Regions from separate parts of the Virgibacillus dakarensis genome, predicted to be linked through region 2. Evidence: a T-box and tRNA genes for the amino acid it is inferred to sense, from the RefSeq annotation. Region 2 holds a T-box; the other holds one or more tRNA genes.
What was found. A T-box is a leader RNA that pairs with one kind of tRNA and senses whether it is charged. The one in region 2 lies ahead of tyrS (tyrosine--tRNA ligase), so its partner is inferred to be a tRNA-Tyr.

Region 1: it has a tRNA-Tyr gene. The T-box ahead of tyrS (tyrosine--tRNA ligase) is inferred to sense a tRNA for this amino acid. The anticodon was not compared.

Annotation. Positions count from the first base shown of each region.
Region 1 is NZ_LT732554.1:1,093,911-1,097,325, reverse strand. Features, by position in the region: gene CZ382_RS15155 (hydroxymethylglutaryl-CoA reductase, degradative) at 1-1,232, opposite strand, end outside; tRNA gene CZ382_RS15150 (tRNA-Lys) at 1,454-1,529, opposite strand; tRNA gene CZ382_RS15145 (tRNA-Gln) at 1,589-1,663, opposite strand; tRNA gene CZ382_RS15140 (tRNA-Tyr) at 1,676-1,760, opposite strand; tRNA gene CZ382_RS15135 (tRNA-Thr) at 1,800-1,875, opposite strand; tRNA gene CZ382_RS15130 (tRNA-Val) at 1,968-2,043, opposite strand; tRNA gene CZ382_RS15125 (tRNA-Glu) at 2,122-2,196, opposite strand; gene CZ382_RS15120 (hypothetical protein) at 2,209-2,655, opposite strand; gene fabI (enoyl-ACP reductase FabI) at 2,762-3,415, shown strand, end outside.
Region 2 is NZ_LT732553.1:1,844,721-1,848,135, reverse strand. Features, by position in the region: gene CZ382_RS09285 (transglycosylase domain-containing protein) at 1-854, opposite strand, end outside; gene CZ382_RS09280 (biotin transporter BioY) at 1,043-1,624, shown strand; T-box leader at 1,661-1,867, shown strand; gene tyrS (tyrosine--tRNA ligase) at 1,928-3,199, shown strand.

The sequences.
Region 1 (3,415 bases), on a different contig from region 2:
TGAATCAATTGTTCTGCAATAATATCAATCATCTCCCCAGTAGCTCCTGCTGCCATGGCAACAGACCGAGAATGTAAGGCCATATGTCCCTTTTGAATACCATCCGTAACCAAGGCTTTTAGTGCCCCAAGGTTTTGCGCGAGTCCAACTGCTACAATGATTTGTGCCAGTTCCTCGGCAGACGCTACCCCTAATATGGTATGGGCAATTTGCGCCATGGGATGAACACGAATTGAACCGCCAACAGTCCCTACAGACATTGGCAATTCAAGCTCTCCCACCAAATTTCCGTTATCATCAACAGCCCACGTTGTCATGGAGCTGTATTTTCCATAACGAGCTGCATATGCATGCGCCCCAGCCTCAACTGCTCTCCAATCATTGCCGGTAGCAATAACAACCGGATCAATTCCATTCATAATCCCTTTGTTATGTGTAACCGCCCGGTAAGGATCCGAGGCAGCAAATTCATAAGCATGTACAACCCCGTCCCGCACCGCTTCTCCGGCAAAATCATCCGACCCTAAGAGTTCAGGCGGGATGGCACAGCTTGCTTTAGCCAGGCATCGATCTGCATAATTGGAAAGGATACGTAAATACACCTTCCCATTTGTTAGTTGTTCTATTGAGGGTGCCAATGCTTCCACCATGGTATTGATAATATTGGCACCCATCGCATCGCACGTATTAATATATACATGGACTACAAGCATTTTACCATATTTTGATCCTGAACCTTCATTTAAAAGTCTAACTTCCAGATCCTCTGCGCCGCCACCCCTGGCGACTAAACTAGGATATGCAGCATTTGCATCATTTAGCAATGCGTCCCTTTCCGCCAATATCGCCTTTTTAGCCCCTTCGATATCAGGGCAACCGACAACCTGAATTTGCCCGATCATAACTCGCCCTGTCGATTCTGTTGTGAATCCACCGGCATCCCGGACAATTTTGGCAATATAACTGGCAGACGCTACAACAGATGGCTCCTCGATAGCCATTGGCACAGCATAATCCTTGCCATTAATTAAAAAGTTTAATCCTAATCCAAGTGGCAAGGGAAAGGTTCCAATAACGTTCTCAATCATATTATCCGCTGTACCTAATGGTAACGACTCAGCTTTACGTAAATTATTTAGTTGTTCGTCATTGAATAATTGCATAGATGCCAGTAGCTCTCGCCGCTTTTCAACAGTCATATTGTAAAAACCGGGGATCCTGGAAGTTTTCATACCAACTCATCCTTTTGCCTTCCGTATAATATATTTATATCATGTATGATTTGTTTTTAGAAAAAAATTTACTCTTTCTATTATGTAAAAAAACAGCGTAAAATGCAAATAAACAAGGTTGTTGATAAACAGTACGACCTTGTTTTTTCTAATTATACTATGGATAGTGACATTTATGCTAGAGTTCTTTTGGATAAATTGTTATTAAATAATGGAATAAATGGTGAGCCATGGAGGATTCGAACCTCCGACCCTCTGATTAAAAGTCAGATGCTCTACCGACTGAGCTAATGGCTCAAAAGCAATATTGGCAATTGCTAGTCCTTATGTAATAAACGGTTGAAAAAATAAAAAAATGGCTGGGCTACCAGGATTCGAACCTGGGAATGACGGGATCAAAACCCGCTGCCTTACCGCTTGGCTATAGCCCAACAATCTGATAATGGTGGAGGGGGGCAGATTCGAACTGCCGAACCCTGAGGGAGCGGATTTACAGTCCGCCGCGTTTAGCCACTTCGCTACCCCTCCGTATTGTTAACCATATTTCACGATTTATACATAAAAAAATGGTGCCGGCCAGAGGACTTGAACCCCCAACCTACTGATTACAAGTCAGTTGCTCTACCAATTGAGCTAGGCCGGCCTATAGTTTCTTACCTAAGTATGCTCATCGTTCCAGAAGCTTATTCAGTAAGATCGGGAAAACCGGAACATTACAGCTTTGCTCGGGTAAGATGGTGGAGGATGCAGGGCTCGAACCTGCGACCCCCTGCTTGTAAGGCAGGTGCTCTCCCAGCTGAGCTAATCCTCCATGTACAGGATGTGGTGGTGCATGTATTGTGACATAACGTTATTTAACATGTCCGCCAAATTGCCATTTTATCTTTAGTGGTGACCCGTACGGGATTCGAACCCGTGTTACCGCCGTGAAAGGGCGGTGTCTTAACCACTTGACCAACGGGCCTTAACGGCTTTGTCATCGATTAAAATAAAACCTTGTCGCAAACCGACGAATTTTATTATATACAGATAACCTATTTTTGTAAAGAGGATTTTTATATTTTTTTACTTTATAACGGAAAAACCTTTCCAACCGCCGATATTTTGCATTTTCCGGTTGATGTTTCCGATCTCCGGCCGATGTTTCTGCTCTCCGGTCGATGTTTCCGCTTTCCGGCCGATGTTTCTGCTCTCCGGTCGATGTTTCCGCTTTCCGGCCGATGTTTCTGCTCTCCGGTCGATGTTTCCGCTTTCCGGCCGATGTTTCTGCTCTCCGGTTGATGTTTCTGCTCTCCGGCCGATGTTCTCCTCCTCCGCCGATGTTTCCGCTTTCCGGTCGATGTTTCTGCTCTCCGGTCGATGTTCTTGTTTTTCCGGTCGAAATCCACACTTTCCAAGTTGTTATTTCCTCATCTTCCAGCAATGCCCCCTGATTTAATCAACAGCTAAGCATCATTTACACTATGGTTTCTTTAACGGAAAGGTTTGGGGTATAATATGTACAGTATTCATATATTGGAGGTAAACAAATGTCCGATTTATTAAAAGGAAAAAATATCGTTGTAATGGGAGTAGCAAACCAGCGAAGCATTGCTTGGGGAATTACCAAATCGTTACATAATGCGGGAGCAAATTTGATTTTCACTAATAGACAAGAACGCTCCTATAAAAAATTAGTCAAGCTGCTCGAGGAAAACGGAATAGAAGCCAAATTAATTGTCACATGTGATGTTGCTAGTGACGAAAGTATTCAATCTGCCTTCAGTGAAATTAAGGATAAAGTTGGCGTTATTCATGGATTGGTTCATTCTGTTGCTTTTGCCAATAAAGAAGAATTAAAAGGCGAATATGCCGATACTTCCCGTGATGGCTTCTTATTGGCACAGGAGATAAGTGCTTATTCACTTGTAGCTGTCACAAAAGCTGCCAAAGAACTCATGACAGAGGGCGGCAGTATTGTTACCCAAACCTACCTTGGTGCAGAACGAGTTATTAAAAACTACAATGTCATGGGTGTTGCAAAGGCATCCTTAGAGGCTAGTGTACGGTATTTGGCGGAGGACGTTGGAAAATATGGCATCCGGGTAAATGCCGTTTCTGCGGGTCCAATTCGAACATTATCCGCTAAAGGTGTATCCGGGTTCAATGAAAAAACCTCTGTAATTACGGAAAAAGCGCCTTTA
Region 2 (3,415 bases):
TCATACATTCGTTTTAGTACCGACTTCATCCGATTTATACCGGGTTTCAAATCCTCTTTTTTCTTTAATCCGCCCTTATTGGCAAATGGTGTATAGTAAGAAGGACTCTGCGGCAATCCGGCAAGATAAGCTGATTGCGGAAGATTTAAATCTTTTGCATCAACGCCAAATACACCTTGCGCGGCCGTTTGAATTCCGGCAATATTTTGCCCTGAAGCATCACGACCATATGGAATAATATTCAAATAGGCTTCCAGGATTTGGTCTTTACTGAAGAAGCGTTCCAAGCGAAGTGATAATAATATTTCCTTTGCTTTCCGTTCAAAAGATACTTCATTCGTCAGTATCTGATTTTTGATCAGCTGCTGTGTTAATGTACTTCCGCCTGTTTTAACATCAGCATTGGTGGCTTCTTGAACAACGGCACGAACGATTGCCTTTGGTACAACACCTTTGTGCTCCCGAAAATTTTCATCCTCTGTGGCGACGACTGCATTCAGCAGTGTATCAGAGACATTTTTTAGTGAAACTTCTTCTCTATGTATGTCTGATTGAACATCACCGATATAGTTATTGTCGGCAAAATAGAGCTCTGACGTTTCTTCATAATTATAAATATCTTTTTCCATTTCGTCATAACTTCGGATTGGTTCATCTTTAACAAGTGAAGCGAAATAACCTGCACCAACACCAAATGCAAAGACGGCTCCGACTACACCGACAACGATGAAAATCAGGATAATATTCCAAACAATATCATACGTTACACGGGAGGAACGCTGGATTTTTCCGGCTTTCCACATCTCTTTCACTTTCTTGTTATATTTATGAAGTATTTGCTTGAAATTATCCACGATAAAAACCTCCTAAAATTCCATATTATATTATAGCATATGCGCTTTTTCAGTAGTACATAGAATATGAGATTTTCAGATTATCCTGATAAGAGCGATTGGTGTCCCTTTGTTTGAAAAGGTATAGTAATTTGACAATATTTATGTTAACCTTATTAATAATTAGTTTACATATATGGAGGTGCCGAATGAATCAAAGTCAGTCAAATTTACGAAAAGTCATCATATGTGCGCTGTTTGCAGCTATTACGGCCGTGTTAGCACAAGTTGAAGTACCGCTCCCGCTTGTGCCAATAAGTGGGCAAACATTGGGAGTTGGCTTAACCGCGACCATTATTGGCAGTAAGCTAGGGGCTATTGCAATGATATGCTATGCTGCTTTGGGAGTAGTCGGGGCCCCGGTATTTGCCGGTTTTAGTGGAGGTGCCCAGGTATTGATAGGACCAACAGGCGGCTACATTTTTGGATTTATTCTAACAGCTTTTGTCACTGGACTTATTTTGGAAAGGACAAGTTTCACTTTTTCCATGGCTATTGTTGCTAATATAGCAGGAATGATCATCACATTGCTATGCGGTACAATTCAATTGAAATTCGTTCTTGATTTGAACTGGTCACTCGCTTTAGCATCAGGCGTTTATCCTTTCATTGTAGTTGGTTTAATGAAAGCTGTTTTGGCCAGCTGGATTGGAATTTTGCTTAGAAATCGATTAATACGGGCGAATATCCTGCTGAGGCGAAAAGTGCTTGAAATATTAATTGCATTTTAATTGGAAGTGTGATAAAAATAGATAATACTATTTATATAAAAGGCATGGAAGGATCGAAGTAGTGAAGCAAATCCCTGTTGAAGCGAGCTAGTGGTGGTGGGAACTAGTATATATTTGCTGAACGAATTACAATCCGGAGCTTTTTTCTTTCGCAAAGAAAAACGGTGAGTGCATCGTTAACAACCCCAAAGTGGCATGTATGTGCAACAAGGGTGGTACCGCGAGCAAAATCTCGTCCCTTTACCGTTAGGGATGGGATTTTTTTATTTATTTTCTAGAACAGTTTAAAGGAGAATGAGCAAGATGAATATTTTGAGTGATTTACAAAATCGGGGATTAATTCACCAAACTACAGATTTACAGGGATTGGACGAATATTTGCAGAACAACCAGGTGACGTTATATGCCGGATTTGATCCAACGGCTGACAGTCTGCATATTGGTCATCTAGTTCCTGTATTAATGCTGAAACGGTTTCAGCGGGCAGGGCACAAGCCAATAGCTTTGATTGGCGGCGGAACAGGGATGATTGGTGATCCGAGCGGGCGATCAACCGAACGATCGTTAAATGAGGCTGCGGTCGTCAAAGGATACAGTGACAAAATCAAACAACAATTAGCACATCTGCTTGACTTTAATCATGGGGAGAATGCAGCAGTTGCCCGTAACAATCATGATTGGTTGGCGAGCATGACGATAATCGATTTTCTGCGTGATGCCGGGAAACACTTTGGGATTAACTACATGCTTGCAAAAGAATCGGTTTCAGCACGAATTGAGCAAGGAATTTCATTTACTGAATTCAGTTATATGATTTTGCAGTCGCTTGATTTCCTTAAGTTATATGAGCAGGAGCATTGTACATTACAAATCGGCGGTAGTGATCAATGGGGCAATATTACAGCTGGCATGGAATTAATTCGTCGAACAAATACGCAACCGGATGAGGAAATTAAAGTTTATGGGTTGACTGTTCCGCTTATTACCAAAGCCGATGGCACAAAATTTGGCAAAACTGCTGGCGGGGCTATCTGGCTCGATCCGAAAAAAACGACACCATATGAATTTTACCAGTTCTGGATTAATACGGATGATCGTGATGTGATTAAATTTCTACAATACTTTACGTTTTTGGAGCAGGATGAAATGGAACAACTGCAGCGGGAAGTGGAACAACATCCAGAAAAGCGGCTGGCACAAAAACGATTGGCAGAGGAAGTTACCCGAATGGTTCACAGTCAGGAAGCACTTGACCAGGCCCAAAAAATATCTGCAGCGTTATTTAGTGGTAACATAAAGCAGTTGTCTGCAGATGATATTGAGCAAGGTTTCAAAGACGTTCCAACATATGATATGGAAAAACAGGAAATTGGCATCATCGATCTTTTGGTGAACGCTTCCATTTCCCCGTCCAAACGACAGGCAAGAGAAGATGTCAACAATGGCGCAATTTATATCAATGGTGAACGAAACCAGGATGTGCAATACACGATTTCTTCTGGTGATCGAATCGGGGATAAGTTTACCGTTATTCGGAGAGGGAAGAAGAAGTACTTTTTGATCAAGTATCAATAAAATTAAAGCGAGTATCTTAGTTATCGGATACTCGCTTTATATAGGAAGTTTGTGTGACTTTGGGTGTTGGTTGTAGCTTTGAAATAAAGTTTGATAATTTATAAAAATGTTTAATACAATAACGTTGCCAAGATGGATTGTTACAATTCAACAAACAGGGCATATTGTTAAAGAATAACAAGGGGTTTGAGGAGTATTGAAAAGATATTAAGAGCA